DNA from 3 places in the Klebsiella sp. PL-2018 genome. Region 2 is predicted to be linked to each of the others. Evidence: predicted binding sites of a transcription regulator. Region 2 holds the regulator's gene; each other region holds the start of a gene.
What was found. The regulator Fur, encoded in region 2, represses iron uptake genes when iron is present. The targets are predictions, from matches to a motif close to ATAATAATGAGAACNACTATCAA.
Positions count from the first base shown of each region.

Region 1 (10,205 bases), 2.4 Mb from region 2:
TGATTAATTTGATGCTTTTCGTCGCGTTGATGCAACTTTTTATTAGGATAATCATACCGCGCTTTAAAGCGAAAGATCTGCTGACTTGAACACACTTCAGCGACCATTGCATCGTGATAGAGCCGTACCGTCATTGACGGCAGACTCCAGTAGCTCACCGACGGCGCCGTCTGTTCAATCGCCACTAACGTAGTGTAGCGGGTCGATTCGACGATGGTTAATCGGTATTGCGCGTTGCCCACCTGGTAACTCACCTTTTCTCCCGCTGCATCCGTTCGCGGCAACAGGCGGCGCAGCTGGGCAAAGTTGGTTTCACACAGGCGCATCATTTCAGGAAAGTCAGGCGTATAACGCTTCATTTTGTCCACTCGTTTCGTAAATTGTGATAATGCAGTTGCAGCCATTGCAGCGCGATGACAGAGGCTGCGTTGTCGATTTTCCCCTCTTCCACCCATCTGTAAGCCTGTTCCCGGCTCACCACATGAACGCGAATATCCTCGTTTTCGTCGGCCAGTCCATGAATTCCTTTTGCCGTCGTTGCATCGACTTCACCCACCATAATAGACAGCCTTTCGCTGGTGCCGCCGGGGCTGGCCAGGTAGCTCAGGACCGGTTTAACCCGGCCAACAATAAGCCCGGCCTCTTCCACCGCTTCACGACGGGCGACATCTTCAGGAGATTCGCCTTCTTCTATCATACCGGCGACCATTTCGAGCAGCCACGGGCTCGCGCTGGTATCATACGCCGCAATACGGATCTGCTCGACGAGCACAACTTCATCGCGTACCGGGTCAAAGGGTAGCAAGACTGCGGCGTGGCCGCGCTCAAAAATTTCGCGGGTCACTTCGCCGCTCATCCCGCCGTTAAACAGGCGATGGCGAAAACGATATAAATCGAGCGAAAAAAAACCGCGATAAAGCGTTTCGCGTGCAATAATTTCTACATCGTTTTTAGAGAAGGTAATCCCCTGCTGATTGACGTCGCTCATTTCGATATCCTGTAGAACATGAAGTTATGAATTTATAGGCGGTGTGGCTACCGTTTTACGGCTCGTATGCTAGATTGGTGCAAATTACCGCCCCATGGCACATAACGCCAACTTTTTACGGTAACAGACTCTATACAATCAGTGATTATTTTTAGAATTTGAGTAGCGCTAAATGCTTCACAACAAGGAATGCAAATGAAGAAACTCTTTCCCATCCTTATCGGCCTGGGCCTGACTGGCTTCAGCGCCATGAGCCAGGCTGAAAACCTGCTGCAGGTTTATCAGCAGGCGCGTGTCAGCAACCCTGATCTGCGTAAATCAGCAGCCGATCGTGATGCCGCATTCGAGAAGATCAACGAAGCGCGTAGCCCGTTATTGCCACAGCTCGGTCTGGGTGCAGATTATACCTATACCAGCGGCTTCCGTGATGCTAAAGACCAGAATTCCGACGTCACCAGCGGATCGCTGCAGCTCACGCAGGTTCTGTTTGATATGTCGAAATGGCGTGCGCTGACGCTGCAGGAAAAGAACGCCGGCATTCAGGACGTCACCTATCAGACGGATCAGCAAACGCTGATTCTGAACACCGCGACGGCCTATTTTAAAGTGCTGGCCGCTATCGATACGCTCTCCTATACCGAAGCGCAGAAACAGGCTATTTACCGCCAGTTAGATCAGACCACCCAGCGCTTTAACGTTGGCCTGGTTGCGATTACTGACGTACAGAACGCCCGTTCGCAGTACGATGCCGTGCTGGCGAATGAAGTCACCGCGCGCAACGACCTCGATAACGCCGTAGAAGGGCTGCGTCAGGTGACCGGCAACTACTATCCGGAGCTGGCCTCGCTGAACGTTGATGGGTTTAAAACCACTAAACCATCGGCGGTGAACGCGCTGTTGAAAGAAGCGGAAAACCGCAACCTGTCGCTGCTGCAGGCCCGACTCAGCCAGGACCTGGCACGCGAGCAAATTCGCCAGGCGCAGGATGGGCATCTGCCGACCCTGAATTTAAACGCGTCCAGTAGCGTATCTAATAACAGCTACAGTGGTTCTAAAAACACCACGCAGGACAGAGATATCGGGCAGAACCAAATCGGCCTGAACTTCTCCCTGCCGCTGTATCAGGGCGGGATGGTGAACTCCCAGGTTAAACAGGCGCAGTACAACTTTGTCGGCGCCAGCGAGCAGCTGGAAAGCGCGCATCGTAGCGTGGTGCAGACCGTTCGTTCCTCTTTTAACAACGTGAACGCGTCCATCAGCAGCATCAATGCCTACAAACAGGCCGTGGTGTCTGCCCAAAGTTCACTGGATGCCATGGAAGCCGGTTATTCAGTGGGTACGCGTACCATCGTCGATGTCCTGGACGCGACCACCACGCTGTATAACGCAAAACAGCAGCTGTCCAACGCGCGTTATAACTACCTGATTAACGAGCTGAACATCAAGTCCGCGCTCGGTACGCTGAACGAGCAGGACCTGGTTGCGCTGAACAACACGCTGGGTAAAGCGATTCCGACCTCGCCGGACAGCGTGGCGCCGGAAAATCCGCAGCAGGATGCCAGCGCTGACGGCTACAGCAACACCGCCGCGGCAAAACCGGCTTCCGCACGCAGCACCAGCGGCAGCAATCCGTTCCGCCAGTAATTAAGCTTGCGCACTCCACGCTTCGCTTACCCCGCGGGTAAGCGAAGCGTTAAACGTAAGGCAACGTAAAGATCCCCCGCTTTCCGCCCCTATTCGCTTCATTTTCCACCACTCATCCTCTATCCTGAGCGTTAACAAAACGCATACCACTGGGTCCAGGAAGACAAACATGAAACGGACAAAAAATATTAAACACGCCTCCTTCCGCAAAAGCTGGAGCGCTCGTCATTTAACTCCCGTTGCGCTCGCCGTGACGGCGGTATTTATGCTCGCCGGCTGTGAACAAAGCGATGAAACGGTTTCTCTGTATCAAAACGCCGATGACTGCTCTGCCGCTAACCCGAGCAAATCCGCAGAGTGCACCACCGCTTACAACAACGCGCTCAAAGAAGCAGAACGTACCGCGCCGAAATACGCCTCTCGTGAAGATTGCGTCGCCGAATTCGGTGAAGGTCAGTGCCAGCAGGCGCCGGCTCAGGCAGGCATGGCTCCGGAAAACCAGGCCCAGGCGCAAAGCAGCGGCAGCTTCTGGATGCCGCTGATGGCTGGCTACATGATGGGCCGGATGATGGGCGGCGGAATGGGCGCTCAGCAGCCGCTGTTCAGCTCAAAAAACCCGGCCAGCCCGGCCTATGGTAAATACACCGACGCGGGCGGTAAGAGCTACGGCGCAGCGCAGCCGGGCCGTACCATGACCGTGCCGAAAACCGCGATGGCGCCAAAACCAGCCACCACCAGCACCGTAACGCGCGGCGGGTTTGGCGACTCGGTCGCTAAGCAATCAACCATGCAGCGTAGTTCAGCAAGCTCCTCTTCTTCACGCTCGATGGGCGGCTAAGCGACATGGAAAGAATCAGCATTACCGAGCGCCCGGACTGGCGCGAAAAGGCGACAGAATATGGCTTTAACTTTCACACCATGTACGGCGAGCCGTACTGGAGCGAAGAAGCCTATTACAAACTGACGCTGGCGCAGGTTGAGAAGCTTGAAGAGGTCACCGCTGAGCTGCATCAGATGTGTCTGCAGGCGGTGGAAAAAGTCATCGCCAGCGATGAGTTAATGGCCAAATTTCGCATCCCCAAACACACCTGGGGCTTCGTACGCCAGTCGTGGAAAACCCATCAGCCCTCGCTGTATTCGCGTCTCGATCTCGCGTGGGACGGCGTGGGTGAGCCGAAGCTGCTGGAGAACAACGCCGATACGCCGACGTCTCTCTATGAAGCGGCATTCTTCCAGTGGATCTGGATGGAAGATCAGCTGAACGCCGGTCAGCTGCCGGCGGGCAGCGATCAGTTCAACAGCCTGCAGGAGAAGCTGATCGATCGCTTTGGCGAGCTGCGCGAGCAGTTCGGCTTCCAGCTGCTGCATATGGCCTGCTGTCGCGATACCGTTGAAGACCGCGGTACCGTGCAATATTTGCAGGACTGCGCCGCAGAAGCGGGCGTGGCAACCGAGTTCCTCTACATCGAAGATATTGGTCTCGGCGAAAAAGGCCAGTTTACCGACCTGCAGGATCAGGTGATTGGTAATCTGTTCAAGCTCTATCCATGGGAGTACATGCTGCGCGAGGTGTTCTCCACCAAGCTGGAAGATGCCGGCGTGCGCTGGCTGGAGCCGGCCTGGAAGAGCATTATCTCCAACAAAGCGCTGCTGCCGCTGCTGTGGGAGATGTTCCCCAACCATCCGAACCTGCTGGCCGCTTATTTCAGCGAAGATGCGCACCCGGAGCTGGAAAAGTACGTTATTAAGCCGATCTTCTCCCGCGAGGGCGCTAACGTCTCTATCGTGGAGAATGGCAAAGTGCTGGAGGCGGTAGAAGGGCCGTACGGTGAAGAGGGCACCATCGTGCAGGCGTTCTATCCGTTGCCGAAATTTGGCGACAGCTACACGCTCATCGGCAGCTGGCTGATTAACGACCAGCCGGCGGGAATTGGCATTCGCGAAGACCGGGCGCTGATCACTCAGGATCTGTCGCGCTTTTATCCGCACATTTTCGTCGAGTAACAGCAAACCCCGGCGGCATTGTTTACTGCCGGGGTTTATCTATTTTCAGGCGCCAATGACCACCGACAGCATGCTCAGGGAGCCCATTTCCATTCCTTCAACCGGGATCGTAATCGGCTCTTCACCGTCCCAGGCGCCCAGCACGTACAACAGCGGCAGAAAGTGATCGGCCGTCGGGTTCGATAACGATCCGCCTTCATGCGCCAGGTAATTCACCAGCGGATGTTCCGCTACGGGACCTTTCCAGTCCAGGTTCGCCTTCACGTAGTCATTAAACGACGCCGCCCAGGGATAAGGTGTATTTTCGCCGTGCCAGCGTGCGGTACGCAGGTTATGCACCACGTTGCCGCTTGCCACCAGCATAATGCCCTCATCGCGCAGCTGAGCCAGCTTACGCCCCATTTCGAAATGCCATGCCGCGGGCTTCGTACTATCAATACTCAGCTGTACCATCGGAATATCAGCATCGGGATACATTTTAATCAACACGCCCCAGGAACCATGGTCAAAGCCCCAGGCTTCTTTATCCAGCGTCACCGGCACCGGCGCCAGCAGCTCGACCAGACGCTGGGCCAGCTCAGGCGAACCCGGCGCCGGATAATGCGTATCGTAGAGCGCCTGGGGAAAACCGCCAAAATCATGAATCGTTTTCGGCGCCTCCATCGCGGTCACTCCTGTACCGCGAGTGAACCAGTGCGCGGAGATCACCACAATGGCTTTAGGCCGCGCCAGCGTCTCGCCCAGATGCCGCCAGGCGCGAGTATAGATGTTATCTTCCAGCACGTTCATCGGGCTACCGTGACCTAAAAACAGCGCGGGCATGCGGGTACGGGACATAGTGATATCCTTTATTAAGAAAGTTGATGTATTTACATTACGCTCTTTCTATGGAGGATAAACTCAGATAAGCATGATGATGATCGTCAGAAAATTTGAATGTAAGCGGCGGTAAAGAGTGAATCCGCGCGCTCGCGATCGTCAATGGATCAGGATACTCTTAATAAGAATTATTTTCATAAGGAGGTGAATGTTGTCCTCACCCGTCATTTTGACCCTGCTGGCAGGGAGCGCTACCTTTATTGGCGCCATTTTCGGCGTTATCGGGCAGAAACCCTCGAATCGCTTACTGGGATTCTCACTGGGATTCGCCGCCGGGATCATGCTGTTGATTTCGTTGATGGAGATGCTGCCCGCCGCGCTGGCTACCGAAGGCATGTCCCCCCTGCTCGGCTACGGCATGTTTATTATCGGCCTTCTGGGCTACTTTGCGCTTGACCGCATGCTGCCTCACGCCCACCCGCAGGATCTGATGTCTCCCGGCATTTCCCGCCCGCGCAACCTGCGCCGTACGGCGATTTTGCTGACCTTAGGCATCAGCCTGCATAACTTCCCCGAGGGCATTGCGACCTTCGTGACGGCCAGCAATAATCTCGAGCTGGGCATGGGGGTCGCGTTAGGCGTTGCGCTACACAACATCCCGGAAGGACTGGCGGTAGCCGGACCGGTATATGCCGCCACGGGCTCCAGAAGTAAAGCGGTGTTCTGGGCGGGTCTTTCCGGCATGGCGGAAATCTTCGGCGGCGTGCTGGCCTGGCTGGTGCTGGGCAGCGCGATATCCCCGGTGATGATGGGCGCCGTTATGGCCGCGGTTGCCGGTATCATGATTGCGCTGTCGGTTGATGAGCTTATGCCGCTGGCGAAAGAGCTCGATCCACAAAGCAACCCGAGCTATGGCGTGCTGTGCGGGATGTCAGTGATGGGATTAAGCCTGGTGGTTTTGCAAACGGTGGGCATTGGCTGAGTCAATGCCCCCATTATTTCACTTGTCAATTCATTACATGAATTCATCATTAATGATGAATTGAGAACAGGTATTAAATTTAACCTTTAGTCAATTAAGACCATGCGTAAATAGCCTTTTCACAGCATTCGCCCTCATTGCTTTGGCATTAATTTGACGTTAATTCTGCGGGTATCAAACGAAATTCATTCACATCAACAATCAATACAGGTAAAGCCACCGTCAAAAGAGATATTACATTGCGAAATATCCTAAAAAAAGCGCACTAAAATGCATACATTAAGGAAAACTGCGAGTTACCTTTAATTACAATTAACATGCGTAACAGTGAGCAGCATGATAGTTTTTACGCGTTGAATTAATATTAATTCAAGCAAACCCAATCCCATACCAGTTGTCGTAAACCTCATATTTAATATTGATCATCTATAAAGGACTATATTCCATGTTTAAAAAAACGCTGCTCGCTGTTGCCACTACCGCTGTTTTTTCTGCGACTGCTTTTAATGCCAGCGCTGAAGATCAGGGCCACGGTATTGTCACCTTCTCCGGTACCGTTATTACCGCCCCTTGCTCTGTGACACCGGAAAGCTCTCAGATTGATGTCGATCTCGGCCAGGTTGCCGATAGCGTACTGAACGGCGGCCAGTACTCTCAGCCTGCAGATTTCTCTATCAAACTGCGCGACTGTATTCTGAGCACAACGGATGATAAAGGCGTGAAAACGACAACGGATAAAGTGAACGTGACCTTCACTTCTGCCAACGTCGACAGCAATGACGCCAGCCTGATGGTAAATACCAAAGAAAGCAACTACGGCGGCGCTACCGGCGTTGGCGTACGTATTATGGACGCAGGTTACAACACCGTAACCCTGGGATCCGCAGTGCCGGTAGTGTTTACCGATACCAACCCGACTCAGAACCTGGACTTCCACGCCCGCATGGAATCTAAAGGTAAAAATGCAACCGAGGGTGATGTTTACGCTCAGGCAAACTACGTCCTGGCTTATAAATAATTATCGCTTTCGCTTAATTTTTATCGATTCAAGCCGGTGATGGATTCACCGGCTTTCCTGGTCTATTTTATTAAAAGAAACGGATTTTATGCGCACTATTATTCATAGCGGTTTAATGCCAGGAAAGTTATTCCTTTTAATAAAGCATACCCTTTGCTCAGTATGTTTTACCGCATCACTATCAATGCCGCTTTATGCAATAGAATTCAATACCGATATGATTGATGCTGAGGACAGGAAAAACATCGATCTCTCGCAATTTGAAAAAAAAGGCTATATTCCTGTCGGCACCTATGTAGCACGCGTACAGATCAACAAAAATACCTTACCAAAAGCCTATCACCTGGAGTGGATAAAAGCTGATAACGAAAGCGGATCTCAGCTTTGCCTCACTAAAGAGCGCCTGGCAGAGTTCGGCTTTGCCGATGCGTTTATTGAACCGCTACAAATGTGGAATCAAAAAGGCTGTCTCGATCTCAGCCATCAGCCAGAGCTGATTATTCGTCTGGATAAAGCGAACATGGTACTGACGTTAACCGTACCCCAGGCATGGATGAAATATCAGGCTAAAAACTGGACGCCGCCGGAGTACTGGGACGACGGTATCGCGGGGCTTATGCTGGATTATAACCTTTACGCCAGCCAGTACACGCCGAGCCACGGCGACAGCAACCAGAGCGTCAACTCATATGGCACACTGGGTTTCAACCTCGGTGCATGGCGCTTACGTAGCGATTATCAGTACGATCAATCGTTTACTGAGCGGAAATCAACGGGTACCAGCAGCAGCCTGCCGCGTACCTATTTATTCCGCCCGATTCCGTCCCTGGCGTCAAAATTCACGATGGGCCAGTACGACCTGAGCTCAGGCCTCTACGATACTTTTCACTTTACCGGCGCCTCTCTGGAAAGTGATGAACAAATGCTGCCGCCGGATTTACGCGGCTATGCGCCGCAAATAAGCGGCATCGCGCAGACCAACGCTAAAGTCACCGTTACGCAAAACAGCCGCACGCTCTATCAAACGACCGTCTCCCCCGGGCCATTCACCATCGCCGATCTGGGCACAACCTTGCAGGGGCAGCTGGATGTCACGATCGAGGAAGAAGACGGACGCAAAAGTACGTTCCAGGTTGGTTCCGCCTCTATCCCTTACCTGACGCGTAAAGGGCAGGTACGTTATAAAAGTTCAGTGGGTAAACCCACATCAACGACCCACAATGATGTGAATAACCCCCTTTTCTGGACCGGGGAGGCTTCCTGGGGCTGGTTGAGTGATGTTTCTCTCTACGGCGGCGCTATCGTCACCGCCGATGACTATCAGGCGGCAACCGGTGGGGTTGGCTTTAACCTTAACCGTTTTGGCTCATTCTCCCTTGATATTACCCGCGCCGAGGCTAATCTACGTAATGACGATCAAGGTAAACAGCGCGGCTTCAGCTATCGCGCTAACTATGCCAAACGTTTTGAAGAAACAAACAGTCAGGTAACCTTCGCGGGTTACCGGTTCTCAGATAAAGAGTACGTCACGATGAGCGAATATATCAGCTCGCGCGATGGCTCCGACTCCAGCTCCAATGAGAAAGAGAGCTATGTGCTCTCCTTTAATCAGTTCGTTGCGCCGCTGGAGCTAAATACCTATCTGAGTGTCACACGTAATACCTACTGGAACAGTGAAACCAATACGAACTACTCGTTTTCTCTGAGCCGGAGCTTTGATATTGGTGCGTTTAAAAATATTTCAGCTTCATTGGCGATGAGCCGCGTGCGCTGGAATGATGATGAAGAGAATCAATATTACTTTTCACTCACCCTGCCGCTGGAAAATAATCGCAATATTATGTACAGCCTGCAGCGCTATGGCGACGACGCAACGACGCAAACGGCAACCTGGTACGATGGTTCAGATCGTAATAACCCGTGGAATATGTCCGTTTCAGGCACAGATAAAGAGTTTGGCGATGGCGAAGCGGCCATGCGCGGATACTATCAGCACTATTCACCCTATGGCCGGTTGAATGTAAACGGTAGCGTGAAGCCAAGCAGCTATCGCTCGCTCAGCGCTGGCTGGAACGGCTCGTTCACGGCAACCCGTTACGGTGCGGCATTACATGATTACAACACTGGCAACAGTTCTCGCGTCATGGTGGATGCGGATGGAATAGCCGGTGTTGAGGTAAACAATCATCGTAGTATGACCAATATGTTTGGTATTTCCGTGGTTCCGTCAGTGGGTAACTACACAACGGCGATGGTGATGGTGAACAACAACAACCTGCCGGATGGCGTGGATGTAACCAACTCGGTAATCCGCACCACGCTGACCGAAGGCGCTATTGGCTATATGCCCCTGAGCGCGACCAAAGGCTATCAGATCATCGGCGTCATCCGCCTGGAAGACGGACGCTATCCACCGCTGGGCGTGACCGTAACAGACAAAGCAACAGGTCGCGATATAGGTTTAGTCGCTGATGACGGCTTTGTATACCTGAGCGGAATACAGGAAAACAGCATCCTGACGCTAAAATGGAACGACAACGTGTGTGATTTGACACCGCCTAACCATAGCAATCTCGATGGTCAGGCCATTATTTTACCATGTAAGCCCGCACATTAATTCAGGATGAATGATGATGAAAATTAAGACATTTGCGAAAGGACTATTCTGTCTGTTGAGTACCAGCTTTGCGGTAAATGCCGCCGTGTCGCCCGACAGAACCCGCATTATTCTTAACCAGTCGGATAAGAGC
Region 1 is NZ_CP077673.1:5,078,122-5,088,326, forward strand. It holds gene MKleb_RS23910 (DUF1249 family protein) at 1-359, opposite strand, end outside; gene nudF (ADP-ribose diphosphatase) at 356-988, opposite strand; gene tolC (outer membrane channel protein TolC) at 1,184-2,632, shown strand; gene MKleb_RS23925 (DUF1190 family protein) at 2,802-3,470, shown strand; gene MKleb_RS23930 (glutathionylspermidine synthase family protein) at 3,476-4,636, shown strand; gene ygiD (4,5-DOPA-extradiol-dioxygenase) at 4,682-5,473, opposite strand; gene zupT (zinc transporter ZupT) at 5,667-6,437, shown strand; gene MKleb_RS23945 (fimbrial-like protein) at 6,883-7,455, shown strand; gene MKleb_RS23950 (fimbria/pilus outer membrane usher protein) at 7,544-10,072, shown strand; gene MKleb_RS23955 (fimbrial biogenesis chaperone) at 10,086-10,205, shown strand, end outside.
Region 1: the regulator Fur is predicted to act here: its motif matches at 5,631-5,653, upstream of zupT (zinc transporter ZupT).

Region 2 (10,205 bases):
GGCGAGCTTTTGTCGCCCGTTATCTCGACCAGCGCGGTGGAAATGGCCGGCGTCAGGCCGCCGAAGATTGCGGTGGCGAGGCTAAAGGCCAGTGAAAAGCCCACGGTGCGGACGTAGACCGGCATCACTTCCGTCAGAGCGGCCACCATCGCGCCGTTATACATACCAAAGAAGAACGAGAACCAGAGCAGGACCAGCGTCATGCGGGGGAAATCCGGCGCGGCGGTGAGCCAGTGCATGACCGGCCAGGTAGTGAGCAGCGCCAGCAGGGTTATGCCCATCAGCACCGGCCGACGGCCTATTCTGTCAGAAATTGCCCCGCCAATCGGTAACCAGATAAAGTTAGAGATGCCGACCAGCATGGTCACCAGCAGACTGTCGCGGGCGCTCAGATGCAGAACGGCTCTACCGTAGGTCGGCGTATAGACGGTAATAAAATAAAAGGTGGTGGTGGTCATCGCCACCAGCAAGGTCCCCGCCGTGATGATGCGCCAGTTTTTGGCAATCGTGCTCAGGATCTCCCGCGTGTCAGGGCGATGCTTGCGCTGCAGAAAGGCTTCGGTTTCCTGCAACGAACGCCGCAGCACAAAAATCAGCGGAATAATCATACAGCCAATAAAGAAGGGAATACGCCAGCCCCATTCGGCAATCTCATCGTGGCCGAGCGTTTCATTCAGCGCGTAGCCAATCAGCGCCGCGACGACGATAGCCACCTGCTGGCTGGCGGATTGCCAGCTGGTATAGAACCCTTTTTTCCCCGGCGTGGCGATTTCCGACAGATAGACCGACACGCCACCGAGCTCGACGCCCGCCGAGAATCCCTGCAGCAGGCGACCCACTAATACCAGAACGGGGGCGAGAACGCCGATGGTTTGATAGCCGGGAACCAGCGCTATCAGCAGCGTCCCGCAGCCCATAATTGCCAGCGTCACCATCAGCCCTTTACGCCGTCCGATCCTGTCAATATAGGCCCCCCAGCACTATCGCGCCGATGGGGCGCATCAGAAAGCCCGAACCAAACACAGCGAAGGTCAGCATTAACGCCGCAAACTCGCTCTCCGCCGGAAAGAACGTTCTGGCGATATAGGTGGCGTAAAAGCCAAACAGAAAAAAGTCGAATTGTTCGAGAAAATTACCGCTGGTCACGCGGAGAATGGCGCCAAAGGTACCGGCGCGCGATGAGGGTTGCGTCATAGGGGTTGCTCTCCATTGTCTTTATCTTGTTTTTATAGAGGTAAGAGGAGCGGACTAGTCGCCTGCGACTGCCGCCTGTTTTCCGCGTCGTTTCTCAATCGCCCACTTGAGTAACGCCGCACAGCGATAAAATCCGTGGGCGAATTTTCCGTATGGCAGGGTCAAAAACAGCGCCATCACCACGCCGAGGTGAATGGCAAGCAGAATGCCCATCCACGAGGTGTCTCGTCCCGCCAGCAGGGCGAGGCCGGTGAAGCTGGTCAGCAGCAGCAGCAGAATAAAGCCGCGATCCATCGGTTTTTGCCGCGGGTCGCCGTGCAGCGGCGAGCGGCGCAGGTTCAGCCATAGCAAACCCGCCGGGCCCACCAGCAGGCCGATGCCGCCGAGCGTGCCCAGCACAACCGGTACGCTGAAGAACGGGTAGGGGGCCTCCCAGCCGGCGATATAGTGATACCCCGTGGCCACCACGGTGGCGGCGAAACAGAGCAGAAACCCGTAGAAGGTAAAGTGATGGAAACGGCGGCGCAGCAGGGTAAACGCGTCATCGGCCTCGTTGCAGCCCTTACCGTGCCCGCCGTCGAGATACTTCAGCGTGAGCGCATTATGCGAGGCTTTAGCGATGTCGATGGCCTGAGGCTGACCCGGCGAGATCTCGCGCCAGAAGCGGATCACCCCGGCCATTAGTAACCCCATGGCCAGTATGAAGACCGTGCCAAACATCCACGCCAGCAGGTTATGGGGAAAAATCTGGTAGAAATCGCCGGCCAGCGGTGGATGAAGCAGGGAGCCTTTGAGCCCCATCGCCAGCAGCAGAAAGAGGATCAGCCCGCCGACCAGCGCCAGTACCGTGGTTACGCCGGCCCGACGATACAGGCTGCCGAAAGCCGCGGGCTGAGCATAGTGTTGATAGGTCTCCAGGCGCACTTCCGCCATCGCCTTCGGGACATTAATGGCAAACTCGTGCGGCGGCGCGTACTGACAGGCATGCAGGCAGGCGCCGCAGTTATGGCACAGGTTGGCCAGGTAGTTTATATCCGCTTTGCCAAAAGCCAGGCGCTGGGTCATGGCCGGAAACACGGCGCAAAACCCTTCGCAATAGCGGCAGGCGTTACAGACCTGCATCACCCGTTCAACTTCCGCTTCCGACTCGGTGATGATTTGCGCGTCAATGATCAGCTTTTCAAGCGATTTCATGGTGTGTCTCCTGCTGTGCCGAGCGGGCGGCCTGCTGGCCGGCAATGCGTCCGAACGTCGTACCGATGGACATGCCCACGCCGGCGGTATACCCCTTGCCCAGCACGTTGCCGGCCATCATTTCGCCGGCGACGAACAGGTTGCGGCTCGGCTTGCCCGCAAAATGGACGGCGGCGCGTTCATTAACGTACAGCCCAAGGTAGGTAAAGGTGATCCCCGGCCGTAGGGCATAGCCGTAGTAGGGCGGGGTATCGATGGGCCGCGCCCAGTGGGTTTTCGGCGGCGTCAGGCCGGATGTCGCGCAGTTATCAAGCCGGGTATGATCGAACTGGCCCGGCGTACAGGCGGCATTGTAGCGGGCGATGGTTTGCGCCAGGCGTTCCGCGTCCAGCCCCAGCTGGCGAGCCAGCTCTTCAATGGTATTGGCCCGGGCGCCGGGGAAAACGGGCGGCATAAAGTGGCCGATCGCTTTGCTGTCGATGATCGAGTAGCCGATTTGCCCCGGCTGGTGGGCGACCAGCCTGCCCCAGATGGCATAGCGTTTGGGCCAGAAATCTTCCCCTTCATCATAAAAGCGCCCGGCGTCGCGGTTCACGACCACCCCCAGCGACACGCAGTCCACGCGCGTGCAGATGCCGCCATCGTAGAGCGGCGCCCTGGCGTCAATGGCGACGCAGTGGGATTGCGAGGGGTCGCCAATAATGTCAGCCCCGGCGTCAATCATAAACTTGAGCAGCACGCCCTGATTGAAGCGGGTGCCGCGGATGAGAAAGTTATCGGCTGGCCATTCACCGCGCTCGTTCTGTCCCCATGCTTCACGCAGCCACTCGCGGTTAGATTCAAATCCGCCGGCGGCGAGGACGCAGGTTTTGGCGACGATCCTCTCTTCGCCCGCCAGCGCGGCGATGAATTCGCCGTTATCTAATTCGAGCGCCTGTACCGGCGTGTTGTAGCGGATCTTTACGCCCATCTGCTCCGCGCTGCGGTAATAGGCATTTATAAGAGCTTTGCCGCCGCCCATAAAAAAGGCGTTGGTGCGGGCCACGTGCAGGGCGCCGGAGAGGGGCGGCTGAAAGTTAACCCCGTGCTGGCGCATCCAGTCCCGGCACTGCGATGAGGTGCGGATCACCAGGCGCGCCAGCGCTTCGTTGGTGTTGCCCTCGGTGACGCGCAGCAGGTCCTGCCAGTACTCTTCTTCCGGATAGCTGTCGACCAAAACATCCTGCGGAGCATCGTGCATACAGCGAAGATTCCGCGTGTGCTGAGAGTTGCCGCCTCGCCATTCCCGCGGCGCGGCCTCCAGCAGCAGTACGGACGCGCCAGCTTCCCGGGCGGTTAAGGCGGCGCATAGCGCGGCATTGCCGCCGCCAATGACCAGTACATCCACCATTTATGGCTCCATTACGCTTTGCTTGATTGTTAAATTTGTAATGGAAATGTATGCGTTACGGCCGGCTGGACGCTATGGCGTATTGCTAAAGGGGGGTTTAGTTTGCGTAAAGGCTGGCGCCGGGCCAGCGACCCGACTCAACCAGCTGACGCATGACTTTCGCCAGTATTACGCGGGCCGCAAGGCCTGCCGGAGTCAGCTCATCATCGGAAAGGCTGACGAGAAAATTAGGTCGACTGAGTATCGGATTGTCGACGCCGATCACTCTCAGGGACTCGCTGTCGAGATGGGAAATTGCCGCCCCCGGCTGCAAAGTGGCGCCGAGCCCGTCGCGGACGGCGCGCATCAGCAGGGCCAGGCCGTCGATTTCAGCCACCACATCGACGCTCAGGGCATGCTCCTGGCAGATCGCCTCCAGCCTGCCGCGCAGTCCATGCCCCAGGCTTGGCATAATCAGCGGGATAGCGGCCAGCTGGCCAGGCGAGATGCTCGCTTCGGGAAGGGGAGAGAGCACGTCATGGGTGCCAATCAGAAACAGACGCTCTTCGAGAATAGGTCTGGCGCTCCAGCGCACAAGCTTCTCCTTCTGGAACACGATAGCTAAGTCAAGCTGGCGGGTGTTGATCATGCGTTCAAGGTTACCGGAGAGGCTCTCGACCAAATGCAGGCGGACGTCGGCATAGCTTTCGCGCATCGCGTGAATAAAAGGCACCCCGAGAACGGAGGCGGTGCTGGGGGCCATACCGACGCTGACGTGGCCGGAAAGGCGCGCCTCGCGCGCGGCGAGAACCGCATCATCGGCGTGACGCAGCGCGAGCTGCGCCTGGGAGTAGAAGGCGAGGCCGGCGCTGGTCGGCATTACGCCGCGAGACGTCCGCTGCAGCAGGCGAATGGCGAGTTCGTTCTCGAGGCGCGCCATCTGTTGGCTAAGCGCGGAGACGCCGATATCCAGGTCAAGCGCGGCGCGGCCCATACTGCCGGTTTCAATAATGCGCACAAAATAGCGTAGCTGGCGAAGCTCCATGTCGACTCTCCGTACACGTCAGGATGCACTGACAGTAAACGTATTGCAGCGCGAGAGAAAGAGGCGGCAGATTCCGGGCAAAAAAAAGCCAACCTTCAGGTTGGCTTTTGGCGGTATACGATGCGGTGATTATTTCTCTGCCGCGTCGTGGGCATGTTCATCTTCGCGGCAGTCGCCTTCTGCGCAGTGGCCGTACAGGTACAGGCTGTGGTTAGTCAGGCGAATACCGTGCCTTGCGGCAATTTCACGCTGGCGCGCTTCGATGGAATCATCGCTAAATTCGATCACTTTGCCGCAGTCGAGGCAAATCAGGTGATCGTGATGATGCTGCTGCGTCAGTTCAAAAACGGATTTACCGCCTTCGAAATTATGACGGGTGACGATGCCGGCGTCGTCGAACTGGTTCAGTACGCGGTAGACGGTGGCCAGGCCAATCTCTTCACCCATATCAATCAGGCGTTTGTATAAGTCTTCCGCACTGACATGATGGTTATCCGGTCCTTGCAGCACTTCCAGGATTTTTAATCTCGGAAGCGTCACTTTCAGGCCAGCTTTCTTTAATGCGGTATTGTTGTCAGTCATGCGGAATCTGTCCTGTTGCTAAACGATCTACTTCCTTCAGCGGAAGTAATACAGAGAATCACCCGATGTAATGCGTCTCATTATAGAACTGCCATGGTGAAATGAAAACTGCAAGCATCGGGCCTTGTATGCTGTCAAAAACGAGGCACTCGCTACAAAGTGCTTCACGCGACCCCGTTAAATCAGAGGACATTGTACAGATATGTGATTAAAAGTTAAAAACTTGTAGCTATAACTTTGATTGCTTTTATCTATCAATTCGGCGAAACCTGATGATTACGCCGTTCAGACTCAGGCATTCTTGATTTCTTCGAGGTGCAGTTCTTCAGAAATCTGTTTTACCCATTTTTCCACGCGTTCGTTAGTCAGCTCAGGCTGACGGTCTTCGTCAATGGCCAGGCCAACAAAGTGATCGTCATCGGCCAGGCCTTTAGAGGCTTCAAAATGGTAGCCGGCGGTCGGCCAATGGCCAACGATAGTTGCGCCGCGCGGTTCGATGATATCGCGGATAGTCCCCAGTGCATCACAGAAGTATTCAGCATAGTCCTCCTGATCGCCACAGCCAAACAGAGCCACCAGTTTGCCATTGAAATCGATCTCTTCCAGCGTCGGGAAAAAATCGTCCCAGTCGCACTGGGCTTCGCCGTAGTACCAGGTGGGAATGCCGAGCAGCAGGATATCGTGAGCTTCCAGATCCTCTTTGCTGCTTTTGGCAATGTCGTGAACATCAGCAACGTCTTTACCAAGCTGCTTTTGGATCATTTTTGCAATATTTTCGGTGTTGCCGGTGTCGCTGCCAAAAAAGATGCCGATGATTGCCATGAGTAAAATAACCTCTTGAAACTTAATGATGTGGTAGTGGCGTAATGCCCGCAGATAGGGGCAATGATAGCAGAACTGAGAAGGGCGCGGAAACAGCAATCACGCCCAACTGCACACTCTGCTACACGAAAGCTTATTTTTTGAGGGTTTTAGGCTTTATCCTGGTCGCGCAGGGCTGCCAGCTGGTTCATCAGCATCTCTTCGATGAGATCGCTGCGGTTCATGTTACGGGCTTCGGCCAGCTCATTAAGCGCATCGACAGCATCGGCATTGAGCTTTAGCTCCACGCGCTTCAGACCGCGACTCTTATCGCGTTTAAGCTGATTGCGTTTGTTGATGCGCAGCTGTTCATCGCGCGAAAGCGGATTCGTTTTCGGTCTACCCGGCCGACGCTCAGTTGCGAACAAATCTAATGTCGTACGGTCCGTTTGTTCTTTTGCCATGATTCAGAGTGACTTCGGGGGAAACAAGCTATCGGGCATAGCCGATGCAGACAGCGCGCCATAATACATCAGGCGACGGGCTGCGCCAACGGCCGCGGGCATTAAGCCGCGCGGTCGAGTATATTTTAGGCAGTTACGCGGCGATAGAGGTCAAATAACGACGGATCGCGCGGATAACGGCCTCCGGTTTTTCTGCATGCACCCAGTGCCCGGCGCCGGCGATAACGTGCGCGCGCGCCTGGGGAAACTGAGCTAATAAAGTCTCGCGGTAGGCATCGGTGACGTAGGGGGAGTTGCCGCCCGGAATAAACAGCGCCGGATGCGGCCAGGGCGGAACGGTTTGCCAGCCGACGATATTATCGTACTGCTCCCACAGCACCGGTACGTTAAACCGCCACTGGCCGTCCACGAAAGATTTTAACAGAAACTGAATCACGCCCTCTTCGTTAAGGTGCTGGCGCATGACCGTCGCCGCCTGCTGACGCGTAGCGGCCCCCGCGTCGGTGACGGCATTGATGGCGGCGAAGATTTCATCATGGCGGCGGACGTGATAATCCACCGGGGCGATATCAATGGCGACCAGGCCCGCGATGCGCTCCGGGGCCAGCGCGCTCAGCGCCATCACCGCTTTACCGCCCATTGAGTGACCAATAAAGGTGGCTTTCTCAATCTGTGATTCATTGAGAATATCAAGCAGATCCTGGGCCATCGCGGGATAGGTCATGTCAGGCGAGCGCGGCGAAAGGCCGTGGTTTCGCATGTCGACCTGGATAATATCGCGATCGAGAACCAGATCGCGGGCGAGGATCCCAAGATTATCCAGGCTGCCAAAAAGGCCGTGGACCAGGACGATAGGGGGATTATTGTGCGGATTCTGTGCAGATTGCGCTCGGCTATTTAATTTCATGGCAAAGTTCTTTTTTTCGCTCCGTCGGGTTAGGGTATTATGTTGGACATTCTGCCATCCGGCTGCAAGACCCGGAAGATATCCGAGTTTTACCGCCATCCTGGTTTGACGCTATCCGCGGTTGGGATTTGTCCCTATAATCCCGACAACTTGTATTCAGAAAAAGATATCGCACTGGATTAAGATGAAAACAATTGAAGTTGATGATGAACTCTATAGCTATATTGCCAGCCACACCAAGCATATTGGCGAGAGCGCATCCGACATTTTACGGCGCATGTTGAAGTTTTCCGCCGTTTCCCAGCCTGTCGCACCGGTAGCGAAAGCCGCTCCGGCCCCTGCGCCAACGCCTGTCGTTGAAGTGAAACCCGCCAATCCTCTGAAAGATAAAGTTCGCGCTATGCGTGAGCTGCTGTTATCTGATGAGTACGCCGAACAAAAGCGCGCGGTAAACCGTTTCATGCTGGTTCTGACCACCCTCTACGCCTTAGACAGCAAAGTGTTTGCCGAGGCGACCGAGTCCCTGCACGGGCGCACCCGCGTTTATTTCGCTGAGGATGAACGCACGCTGCAGAAAAACGGTAATCAGACGAAACCTAAGCAGGTACCGGGGACGCCGTGGTGGGTCATTACAAATACCAATACCGGTCGCAAATGCAGCATGATCGAACATATCATGCAGTCAATGCAGTTCCCTGCGGAATTGATCGAAAAGGTTTGCGGTACGATCTAGTTAGTTAACTTTGCACCAGAAGGATCAGGCAATGGCAATCGATAAGCGCGCGGGTCAACCTGCGCAACAGAGTGATTTGATTAACGTCGCCCAACTGACTGCCCAGTACTATGTGCTGAAGCCGGAAGTTGGCAACGCGGAACATGCAGTGAAGTTTGGCACCTCCGGTCACCGCGGCAGCGCGGCGCGCCACAACTTCAACGAGCAGCATATTCTGGCGATTGCTCAGGCAATTGCTGAAGATCGCGCGAAGAACGGGATCACCGGCCCATGCTATGTTGGTAAGGACACACACGCACTCTCCGAACCGGCTTTCATTTCCGTACTGGAAGTGCTGGCGGCGAACGGCGTTGACGTCATCGTTCAGGAAAACAACGGCTTCACCCCGACGCCGGCGATTTCCAATGCGATTCTGGTGCACAACAAGAAGGGCGGCCCGCTGGCTGACGGTATTGTTATCACGCCGTCCCACAACCCGCCGGAAGACGGTGGTATCAAGTACAACCCGCCTAACGGCGGCCCGGCGGATACCAACGTGACTAAGGTGGTAGAGAATCGCGCCAACGAACTGCTGGCTGCCGGTCTGCAGGGCGTGAAGCGTATTTCTCTTGATGCGGCGCTGGCCTCCGGCCACGTCACAGAGCAGGATCTGGTGCAGCCGTTTATTGAAGGGCTGGCGGATATCGTCGATATGGCGGCGATCCAGAAAGCCGGACTGACGCTGGGCGTCGATCCGCTGGGCGGCTCCGGTATCGAATACTGGAAGCGTATCGCTGAGCATTACAATCTCAACCTGACCATCGTTAACGACCACGTCGATCAGACCTTCCGCTTTATGCACCTCGATAAAGACGGCGCAATCCGCATGGACTGCTCCTCCGAGTGCGCGATGGCGGGCCTGCTGGCGCTGCGCGACAAGTTTGACCTGGCCTTCGCCAATGACCCGGATTACGACCGTCACGGTATCGTCACGCCGGCCGGGTTAATGAACCCGAACCACTACCTGGCGGTGGCGATTAACTACCTGTTCCAGCATCGCCCGCAGTGGGGCAAAGATGTGGCTGTCGGTAAAACCCTGGTCTCCTCGGCGATGATTGACCGCGTAGTCAACGATCTGGGGCGCAAACTGGTGGAAGTACCGGTTGGCTTTAAGTGGTTCGTTGACGGCCTGTTTGACGGCAGCTTCGGCTTCGGCGGCGAAGAGAGCGCGGGGGCGTCGTTCCTGCGCTTTGACGGCACGCCGTGGTCGACCGACAAAGACGGCATCATCATGTGCCTGCTGGCGGCGGAAATCACCGCAGTCACCGGCAAAAACCCGCAGCAGCACTACGACGAGCTGGCAGAGCGCTTTGGTGCGCCAAGCTACAACCGTCTGCAGGCTTCCGCGACGTCTGCCCAGAAAGCGGCGCTGTCTAAGCTCTCCCCGGAAATGGTGAGCGCCAGTACCCTGGCAGGCGATCCGATTACCGCGCGTCTGACCGCGGCGCCGGGCAACGGGGCGGCGATTGGCGGTCTGAAGGTGATGACCGACAACGGCTGGTTCGCCGCGCGTCCGTCAGGTACCGAAGATGCCTATAAAATCTACTGCGAAAGCTTCCTCGGCGCTGAACATCGTCAGCAGATTGAGAAAGAAGCGGTAGAGATTGTCAGCGAAGTGTTGAAAAACGCGTAATTGACCGCACGATAAACAGGCCCTTTTCAGGGCCTGTTTTTTTCGCAGGGATAGCGATGAATCTGGAACGAAAGAAGGTTTTTTGGTTTTGGGGTGGGATGGATCTCTTTTATCTCTTGCAGTTTATTGGCTGGAACATCTACCACCGGCGAGTACCGCTTTACGACGATATCCTCTCATTTTTACCGCTGCTGCAAACCTGGGGCTCCGCGGCCGCCTGGCTGTTTACCCTTCATTTTATTCT
Region 2 is NZ_CP077673.1:1,695,464-1,705,668, forward strand. It holds partial or broken gene MKleb_RS07840 (MFS transporter) at 1-1,194, opposite strand, end outside; gene tcuB (tricarballylate utilization 4Fe-4S protein TcuB) at 1,249-2,388, opposite strand; gene tcuA (FAD-dependent tricarballylate dehydrogenase TcuA) at 2,375-3,778, opposite strand; gene tcuR (tricarballylate utilization LysR family transcriptional regulator TcuR) at 3,876-4,802, opposite strand; gene fur (ferric iron uptake transcriptional regulator) at 4,932-5,384, opposite strand; gene fldA (flavodoxin FldA) at 5,676-6,206, opposite strand; gene ybfE (LexA regulated protein) at 6,356-6,649, opposite strand; gene ybfF (esterase) at 6,783-7,556, opposite strand; gene seqA (replication initiation negative regulator SeqA) at 7,741-8,289, shown strand; gene pgm (phosphoglucomutase (alpha-D-glucose-1,6-bisphosphate-dependent)) at 8,321-9,961, shown strand; gene MKleb_RS07890 (arginine:ornithine antiporter) at 10,018-10,205, shown strand, end outside.

Region 3 (10,205 bases), 2.9 Mb from region 2:
TCTATTTCGATGGCGATTCTGCTGCTGAAGTGGAAAGACCTGATGGTGACCTTTTTCGATGAGAACCACGCTCGTTCCATTGGCCTGAATACCACCGCGCTGAAGCTGCTGTTCTTTACTCTGCTGGCGGCCTGTACCGTGGCGGCGCTGCAGACCGTCGGCGCGTTTCTGGTGATTTGCCTGGTGGTGACGCCCGGGGCCACAGCCTGGCTGTTGACCGACCGCTTCCCGCGCCTGCTGGCGATTGCCGTCGCGATTGGCAGCCTGACCAGCTTTTTCGGCGCGTGGCTGAGCTACTATCTGGACGGGGCGACCGGCGGGATTATCGTCGTCGCCCAGACGCTGCTGTTTTTAGCCGCTTTTGTTTTCGCGCCGAAGCACGGCCTGCTCGCCAGCCGTCGCCGCGCCAGGGAGGCCTCATGCTGAGCGCGCTGATTGAACCTTTCCAGTTCTCCTTTATGGTCAACGCCATGCTGGTGGCGGCGATCGTTGCCGTCCCCTGCGCGCTGCTGTCAGTGTTTTTGGTGCTCAAAGGCTGGGCGCTGATGGGCGATGCCATGAGCCACGCGGTTTTTCCGGGCGTGGTGGTGGCGTATATCCTCGGTATCCCCTTCGCCATCGGCGCGTTTATCGCCGGGTTGTTCTGCGCCATCGCCACCGGTTATCTCGACGATAACAGCCGCATTAAGCGCGATACGATCATGGGCATCGTCTTTTCCGGGATGTTTGGCGCGGGCCTGGTGCTGTACGTGTCGATTCAGTCGGAGGTCCATCTCGATCATATTCTGTTTGGCGACATGCTGGGTATTTCCGCCAGCGATATTGCGCAAACGTCGCTGATCGCGCTGGCGATTGCGCTGATAATCGGGCTTAAGTGGCGTGATTTTCTGCTGCACGCCTTTGATCCGCAGCAGGCGAAGGCCAGCGGATTGCGCTGCGGGCTGCTGCATTATGGGCTGCTATGCATGATTGCGCTGACCATCGTGGCGACGCTGAAAGCGGTGGGGATCATTTTGTCGATTTCGCTGCTGATAGCGCCGGGGGCGATCGCTCTGCTGCTGACGCGGCGTTTTGTCAGCGCCCTGCTGCTGGCGGTGGCGATAGCGTTAAGCTGTTCGCTGGGCGGCGTGTGGCTGTCGTTTTATCTCGACAGCGCCCCGGCGCCGACCATTGTGGTGCTGTTTACCGTTCTATTCGTTATCGCGTTTATCTGGACGTCGGTTCGCGATAGTCAAACCACGGCTCGTTCCGGCGAAGCCCCGGGTCGCGGCTGACGCCTTACCCGGGCTACAGACCGCACGAATTGTAGCCCGGCTAAGCGCAGCGCGAGCCGGGGAGTTTATTGCGGCTTTTTGGGCCGATACTTTTCCGGTAACTCCGGCACCGGGCGTTTGTCATCGATCAGGTGGCGAATCGTCAGGATCGGGTGCCGCCAGAGCATCCGCGGCCCCGCCCAGCGCATAATCTGCTTCATCTCTTCGCGTTTCGCGGGCTGATAGCAGTGCACCGGGCACTGCTTGCAGGCGGGCTTTTCTTCGCCAAATACGCACTTATCCAGCCGCTTGTCGGCATAGCCGTTGAGCGCCTGATAGTGTTCGGCGTCGTCGCGGGCATCCGGGCAGCGGCGCTGGTAGAGCGCAATCATGCTGCTAATGGTCTTTTTTTCCCGCGCAATACGTTTGCCCGCCATCGCCTGTTCCCTCCGATAAAGATGCATTCATAATACACATTCAGAGAGGACGATGCAGCCCCATACTCCCTGAGGATTATGCCGGTTTATCCACGTGCCCCAGCGGTTTTTCCGGGAAGCACACATCGCGCACCCGGCGCTTGAGCTCCGCCGCGTCGGGGAAACCGCCATCCTGCTTGCGCTCCCAGATTTGCACATCATCAACGGCCACCACGAAGATCCCGCCGGTTCCCGGAACCAGCGTGACCGAAGCGATATCGGTGCTAAAGCTGTGCAGCAGTTCCTGTGCCATCCAGCTGGCACGCAGCATCCAGTTGCACTGCGAACAGTAGGTGATGGTAATCGCGGCTTTATGGCTCATCGGCTTCTCGCTGTCGGTAAAAGGGCAAATTGTAAACAACTTGCAGATTAATTGAAGATAACATGATTATTTTGTTGCAAACGATAATACCTATCATTACCATTCGCAATCAACAAGCATGGAGAAAAAACGTCCAGTAACGGAATAACCGGACACACCTGCACTCTGGAAGTAACGCGTGAGCCAATACTAATAATGATTAAGGCGTGGCTACTATGTATAACTCCACTCAATCAACAGCATGGTTCAAGAAAAGCCTGCTGGTGACTTCTTTGCTTACAGCAATTTATCAGACTTCCGCCGGGGCGGCTGATACCACCGCGAAAACCACCAGCAGCGCATCGACTGATGACAGCTCGGAACGGATGACCGTTACCGCGCCGGCGCCGTTGCTGAAAGCGGGCAGCGAACATTCGATCGGCGCTCAGGAGCTGCAGGATAAAGGGGCCAACGACTTTGGCTCGATCATGCGCTACGAGCCGCTCATTAGCGCCACCGGCGCCAGCGGCGGTTCCGGCAACGGCAAAAGCGGCTTCGACCGCGGCGGCTATACCGGCTACAACATACGCGGCATGGAGAGCAACCGCGTCGGGATCGACGTCGACGGCATCGCCCAGCCGAACGCCACCGGGCGCAGCTACGCCAGCCGCGCGGGCCTTAATACCTTCGGTATGGGCCGCGACTATATTGACCCCTACATGTACGGCAGCATCGATATTCAGTCCGGGGCGACATCAACGGAAACCGCCAACAGCGCCATCGGCGGCAACGTCTCTTTCCGCCCGAAATCCGCGGATGACTATCTGCATCCGGGCAAAACCAGCGCCTTCGGCTACCGCAGCGGCTACGACTCGTCCGATCGCAGCTGGCACAACGGCGTCACGGTCGCCGGCGGCGACGAGACCCTGCGCGGGATCTTCGTCTACAGCCGTCGCGACGGTCAGGAGACGGAAAATAACAGCGGGACCGTTGATTCCTATCCGGCAAACTGGCACTCGGACGCCTTTATGGCCTCCGGGATCTGGCAGCCGAATGACGAACATAAGTTCACCAGCACCTTCGATTATTACCATAAAACGAACCACACGCATTACGACGCCTGGGACTCCAGCGGCAACAGCGTTATCGGTACGTCAAAGCAGACCAGCCAGACCCGCCGCTGGGGCCTGAGCCTGAAAGACGACTGGACGCCGATGAACGACTATATCGACAGCGTATCGACCAAAGTCTACTACCAGCATACCGAGGCCCATGACTGGACATATATGCCGGACAGCGTCACCCGCGCGATGCAAACGGTGAGCTCCGACTACGATACCGACACCTGGGGGATTCAGAGCGCGCTGGCGAAATCGATAGGCCGTCACGATCTGAGCGCCGGTTTTAACGCCAGCACGACGAAAACCCAGCGGCCGTTAACCCAGTCGCCAACCCCGAGCGCCTATAGCCAGATTATGCAGCCGGACGCCGACAGCCGCGGCTATATCGTCGCCGGCTTCCTGCAGGACAAAATTAACTTCGACCTCGACGGCCATAACTTTGCGGTTATCCCGGGCATTCGCGTGATGCATCAGTCGACCAAACCGGAAAACGTCTCCGATTTGGCCAACAACAGCAGCGTGCTGACCGGTTCCGACGTGTCAAATCTGTACGGTAAGAACGCTGATACCCAGGCGCTGCCGTCGCTGGTCTTGCAGTACGATATCACCCCGCGCCTGATGACTTATCTGCAATATCAGCGCGGCGCGCAGTTCCCGAACGCCAGCCAGCTATACGGTTCGTGGAACCTCGGCTCCAGCTACGCCGGACGCGCCCAGTATGCGCTGATCGGCAACACCGATCTGAAAACCGAAACCAGCGATAACGTTGAGTGGGGGATGAAGGGCGAAGTGACGGAGGGCATCACCATGCGCACCGCGCTGTTCTACAACACCTATAAGAACTTTATCGCCTATACCCGCTACACCCGCGCCAATAATCCGACGCAGTTCACTAACGTACCGTCGAACATCTACACCATTTACCAGGCGGAAAACCGCGATAAAGCGTACATCTACGGCGGCGAAATCAGCGCTAAATTCAACTTTGGCACCTGGTTTGAAGAGGTTAACGGCCTGAGTGCCACCCTCGCTTACGGCTATAGTGAAGGGCAATCGAAATCCAGCTACAGCGGCGATAAGTACGTCGACCTCGATAGCGTCGCGCCAATGAAGGCCATCGTCGGCGTGGCGTGGGACGATCCGGCAAAAGTGTACGGCACCGCGCTGACCGCCACCTTTGTTAAGGGCAAGCGCGCCACCGCCACCAACCGCGAAAGCTATACCAACTCCGGCTCCGCGATTACCGATTCGACCAGCGAGTATATGCGCGTTCCGGGCTACGGCATGCTGGACTGGACCGCGTACTGGCAGGTCGCGAAGAACGTGCGCGTCAACGGCGGCGTATACAACATTACCGATCGTAAATACTGGGATTATCTGAGCAGCCGCAATATCGAAACGGCGACGAACCAGGACGCCAACGACAGAGCGCTGGCGGTGATGCCTGGCCGCACCTGGCAGTTGGGCGTGAACGTCGATTTCTGATCGGCCAATAATAAGAAACCTGCTCCCCGGCCGCGCGCCGGGGAAACTCATCGTAGAGAAGGATGTGAATTATGCAAAACACCCAACCGCAACATACCCCGCTGTGGCAGCGCTATCTGACCACGAAAGCGCAATCTTCCGCGAAATACGCCCGCGATATCGCCGCCGAAATGGGGATCAGCGAAGCCGAGCTGACCGAAGCCCGCCTGGGCTACGATGCCGTACGTCTGCAGGACGACGCCCGCGCCATTCTGACGGCGCTGGAAACCGTGGGGGAAACCAAATGCATCTGCCGCAACGAATACGCGGTGCATGAGCAGGTCGGCGAATTTACCCATCAGCATCTGAGCGGCCACGCCGGGCTGGTGCTCAATCCGCGCGCCCTCGATCTGCGCCTGTTTCTCAGCCAGTGGGCCAGCGCTTTTCGCCTGAACGACAACGGCCGCCAGAGCATCCAGTTCTTCGATCCGCACGGCGACGCGCTGCTCAAGGTTTACACCACCGGCAATACCGACATGGCGGCCTGGGATGCGCTGATTGCCGGGCATACGCAGCAATCGCCTGCCCCGCTGGCGATTCGCCCGGCCGAACCGCTGAAATATGCCGACTCCGCCGACGCGGCGGCGCTGGAAAATGAATGGCGGGCCATGACCGACGTTCACCAGTTCTTCGGCCTGCTGAGAAAATATAGCCTGTCGCGCCAGCAGGCTTTCCGCCTGGTCAGCGACGACCTCGCCTGCCGCATTGACACCCAGACGCTGCCGGGCCTGCTGGAAACGATCCGCCAGGATGGCAACGAGATCATGATTTTTGTCGGCAACCGCGGCTGCGTGCAGATCTTCACCGGCGCGCTGGAAAAGGTCGCCCCGATGCGCGGCTGGCTGAATATCTTCAACCCCGCGTTTACCCTGCATCTGCGCGAGGAGAGCGTGGATGAGATCTGGGTGACCCGCAAACCGACCTCTGACGGCCACGTCACCAGCGTCGAGCTGTTCGCCAAAGACGGCACGCAGATCGCACAGCTGTTCGGTCAACGCAGCGAAGGCCACCCGGAGCAGGCGCAGTGGCGTGCGCAGGTCGATCGTTTGACCACCGAAGGGCTACTCGCATGAAGCGCTGGCTGATATTACTTGCGGCGTTTCCGCTGTTGGCCAGCGCCGCCGCCGAGCGGATTGTGTCACTCGGCGGCGACGTCACGGAGGTGGTTTACGCCCTCGACGCCCAGCGGCAGCTGGTGGCAAAAGACAGCACCAGCACCTGGCCTGCCGCCGCGCAGAGCCTGCCGGATGTGGGCTATATCCGCCAGCTGAACGCCGAGGGGATCCTCTCCCTGCGGCCGACGCTGGTGCTGGCCAGCGCCCAGGCGCAGCCCTCGCTGGTGCTGAAAAAGGTTGAAGAGAATAAGGTTAAGGTGATCAACGTCCCGGGCGGCTACGACCTGCCGGCAATCGAGGCAAAAATTGGCGTGATTGCCGACGCCCTTGGTAAGCAGAGCGAAGGTAACGCCCTGCGCCAGAAGGTTCATCAGCAGATCGCGCAAATTCCGTCGCAGCCCGTGAACAAGCGGGTGCTGTTTATTCTCAGCCACGGCGGCATGAATACCATGGTGGCCGGGAAACAAACCGCGGCGGATGGCGCAATCAGGGCGGCCGGGCTGCAAAATGCCATGCAGAGCTTCGACCATTATCGCAGCATGTCGCAGGAGGGCGTTATCGCCAGTAAACCGGACCTGGTGGTGATCTCCGCCGATGGGCTGAAAGGCATGGGCGGCGAAGCCGGGCTCTGGAAGCTGCCGGGGCTGGCGCAGACGCCTGCGGGACGCCATAAGCAGGTACTGGTGATAGATGATATGGCCCTGCTCGGCTTTGGTCCGCGCACCCCGCAGGCGGTGCTCGCGCTGCGGCAAAAAGCGGAGCAGCTGCCCTGATGCGCTCCCACCCTGCCCGTAATCTGTGGTTAATGACGCTGCTGCTGATTGTCCTGACGCTGCTCGCCACGACCCTGGGCGCCATGCGTCTGCCGTTGGCCAGCCTGCTGCCCTCCGGCGATGAGATCCTGAGAAACATCTGGCTGACCATTCGTTTGCCGCGAGTGCTGCTGGCGCTGCTGGTCGGCGCCGCGCTGGCGCTCTCCGGCTGCGTGATGCAGGGGCTGTTTCGCAACCCCCTCGCCGATCCGGGGCTGTTAGGGATCAGCGGCGGCGCGGCGCTGGCGGTCGCCTGCTGGCTGGTGCTGCCTCTGTCGGTGCCGCTGCTCGTGGCGCTGTACGCCCCGATGCTGGCGGCGTTTATCGGCAGCATGGCGGTGATGGTGGTGATTTTTATCCTCAGCCGGGCGGGAGACGCCTCGCTTTCGCGCCTGCTGCTGGTCGGCATCGCCATTAACGCCCTGTGCGGCGCGCTGGTCGGGGTACTGGCGTGGATCAGCAACGATACCCAGCTGCGCCAGCTTTCGCTTTGGGGGATGGGCAGCCTCGGGCAGGCGGAATGGTCGACGCTGCTGGTGGCGGCCACGCTGATGATCCCGGCTTCCCTCGTGGTGTGGGCGATGGCTTCACGGCTTAACCTGCTGCAGCTGGGCGATGAAGAAGCGCACTACCTCGGCGTCAACGTTCGCGCCCTGCAGCGGCTACTGCTGCTGTGCAGCGCATTGCTGGTGGCGTCGGCGGTGGCTATCAGCGGCATTATCGGCTTTATCGGTCTGGTCGTGCCGCATTTGATGCGGATGTGGCTGGGGCCGGACCATCGCGGCCTGGTCCCCGGTTCGCTGCTGTGCGGCGCGATGTTACTGCTGCTGGCCGACACGCTGGCGCGTACCGTTGCCGCCCCCGCCGAGATGCCGGTCGGGCTGTTGACCAGCGTACTCGGCGCGCCGTGGTTTCTATGGCTGATTTTTCGTCGGGAGAAAGGGACCCATGGATAACCGCTATAGCGCGCGTTCGCTGTCGCTGCGTCTGGGTAACCGGCAGATTATTCATGATGTTTCGCTCCAGCTCTGCGGCGGTGGAATGACGGCATTGATTGGCCCCAACGGCGCCGGTAAATCAACCCTGCTACGCCTGTTGACCGGTTATTTAACGCCCGACGCCGGCGAACGGGTGGTGGAGGGCCGTCCGCTGGAGAGCTGGTCGGCAGAAACGCTTTCCCGCCGCCGGGCGGTGATGCTGCAGCGTACCCAGCTTCACGCCGACTGGCCGGTTGAGACGGTTATCGCCATGGGCCGTTCGCCGTGGGGCGGCGTAGCAAATGAGGAGATCATCCGCCGGGTGATGGAAGAGACCGGCTGCGATCATCTGGCCGGGAGACGCTACCCTTCCCTCTCCGGCGGCGAACAGCAGCGGGTGCAGCTGGCCCGCTGTCTGGCACAGCTGTGGCGCGATGGCGCCCCCGAGGGCTGGCTGTTTCTTGATGAGCCCACTTCGGCGCTGGATCTCTATTACCAGCAGCACCTGCTGCGCCTGCTCAAACGCCTGACCCGCAGCAGCCGGCTGCACGTCTGCATAGTGCTGCACGACCTGAACCTCGCGGCGCTGTGGGCCGACCGGATTCTGCTGCTGTATCAGGGGAAGCTGGTAGCCGAGGGCACGCCGCAGGAGGTGATCCAGCAGCCGATTATCAGCCGCTGGTACGGCGCGGAGGTCAGCATGGGGGAACATCCCGATGCGGCCGTTCCGCAGGTCTATCTGGCGCCGTGAACTGATGAAATGATTATGCCGGGCGGCGGCTAACGCCCCGCCCTGTGAAAACGTTCCTTTCTGAACAGCGAAGCCGGTATGTCTACCGGCTTCGCTGCGATTGCCAAATTAGAAGATCTGCCGATACAGCGCTTTAATCTCTTCCAGATTGGTGTCACGCGGGTTGCCGCCGGTGCACACGTCCGCCAGAGCCGCCGCCGCAAGGGCATCAATATCCTCTTCTTTCATACCGACATCGCGCAGGCGCGCCGGGATATTGACGTCGCGATTCAGCTGCGCCACCGCCTCAATGGCTGCCTGACGCGCTTCGGCAATCGGCAGAGTTGACGCCTGCTTGTTGCCCAGGGCCACCGCGATGTCGCGATATTTTTCGCCAGTATATTCGGCGTTGTAGGCCATGATATGCGGCAGCAGCACCGCGTTAGCCACGCCGTGCGGCGTACCGTAGAACGCGCCCAGCGGGTGGGCCATACCGTGGACCAGCCCCAGACCAACGTTTGAGAAGCCCATTCCGGCAATATACTGCCCCAGCGCCATCCCTTCCGCGCCCTGTGCCTCGCCCTGAACGGAAGCACGCAGCGAGCGGCCAATCACCTCGATAGCCTTCAGATGCAGCATGTCGGTGAGTTCCCATGCGCCTTTAGTGATGTAGCCTTCAATCGCATGGGTTAGCGCGTCGACGCCGGTCGCCGCCTTCAGGCTGGCCGGCATGCTGCTCATCATCTCGGCATCGATGATCGCCACTACCGGGATATCGTGCGGGTCGTAGCAAACAAATTTGCGGCGATTCTGTACGTCGGTAATCACGTAGTTGATGGTGACTTCGGCTGCCGTACCGGCGGTGGTTGGGATCGCAATCATCGGCACGGCGGCGTTTTTCGTCTCCGCTCCGCCTTCGAGACTGCGGACGTCGGCGAACTCCGGGTTATTAATGATGATGCCTACCGCCTTACAGGTATCCTGCGGTGAGCCGCCGCCGATAGCGATCAGGTAGTCGGCGCCCGACTGTTTAAACGTCTCTACGCCCTGCTGCACAACCTCAATCGTGGGATTCGGGACCACCTCATCAAAAATGCTGTAAGGCAGCCCGGCTTCATCGAGAATAGCAAAAACTTTTGTTGCGACGTTAAAACGAATCAGATCCTTATCCGTGACCACCAGCGCTTTTTTGAAGCCGCGTTTTTTAACTTCATCAACGATACAGCGAATCGAACCTGGGCCAAAATAAGAGGTTTCGTTTAAAATCATTCTGTAAGCCATTTGTGCTCCCTCAATTCGAGTGTTTGATAACCATAATATTTAGCCCTACAGTAACGTGACTGGCGCAGCCATTTTATTAATTCATATCAAATAACACCCTAATTGCCCGGCACGCTGTTGCAGTTAATTAACCCATCGCACATTAGTCATGAGATCTGTCCAGCATACTGGACATCAGCGAGCATCAACTTTAATGACGCCCAGGGACACCAACAGTAATATATACCCGTCATACTTCAAGTTGCTTATGTGTTGGCTACGCTCATTCCCCCCAGTCACATAGTTATCTATGCTCCCGGGGACTAATGAGAGGCTCCTGCCTCTCACCGGAGGCCAGCCTTCGGCTGGTCAAATTCGTTCCCGACGAATTTGTCACTCCCTTGCCGCCTTTAAGCAACTCGAATTATTTAGGGTATAGACCTGAGAAAGATATTATCTCATGATGGATATTATTGAACTGGATCACATTATTTTATCTTTTACTGCCGATACGCATTCGTATAGCCAAAAAGATATCTCTGCAGAAGCACAACAGAAACAGGAGGGTCTCATGGCGCTTAAGCCGGCGTGCGTTAAAAACTGCCGTCGATTATTCTCTATATCTCTTTCTTATCC
Region 3 is NZ_CP077673.1:4,581,118-4,591,322, forward strand. It holds gene sitC (iron/manganese ABC transporter permease subunit SitC) at 1-426, shown strand, start outside; gene sitD (iron/manganese ABC transporter permease subunit SitD) at 420-1,274, shown strand; gene MKleb_RS21465 (nitrous oxide-stimulated promoter family protein) at 1,340-1,690, opposite strand; gene MKleb_RS21470 (Rdx family protein) at 1,767-2,051, opposite strand; gene MKleb_RS21475 (TonB-dependent receptor domain-containing protein) at 2,267-4,636, shown strand; gene MKleb_RS21480 (hemin-degrading factor) at 4,708-5,748, shown strand; gene MKleb_RS21485 (heme/hemin ABC transporter substrate-binding protein) at 5,745-6,563, shown strand; gene MKleb_RS21490 (FecCD family ABC transporter permease) at 6,563-7,558, shown strand; gene MKleb_RS21495 (heme ABC transporter ATP-binding protein) at 7,551-8,330, shown strand; gene fucO (lactaldehyde reductase) at 8,439-9,590, opposite strand; gene MKleb_RS21505 (hypothetical protein) at 10,030-10,205, shown strand, end outside.
Region 3: the regulator Fur is predicted to act here: its motif matches at 2,132-2,154, upstream of MKleb_RS21475 (TonB-dependent receptor domain-containing protein).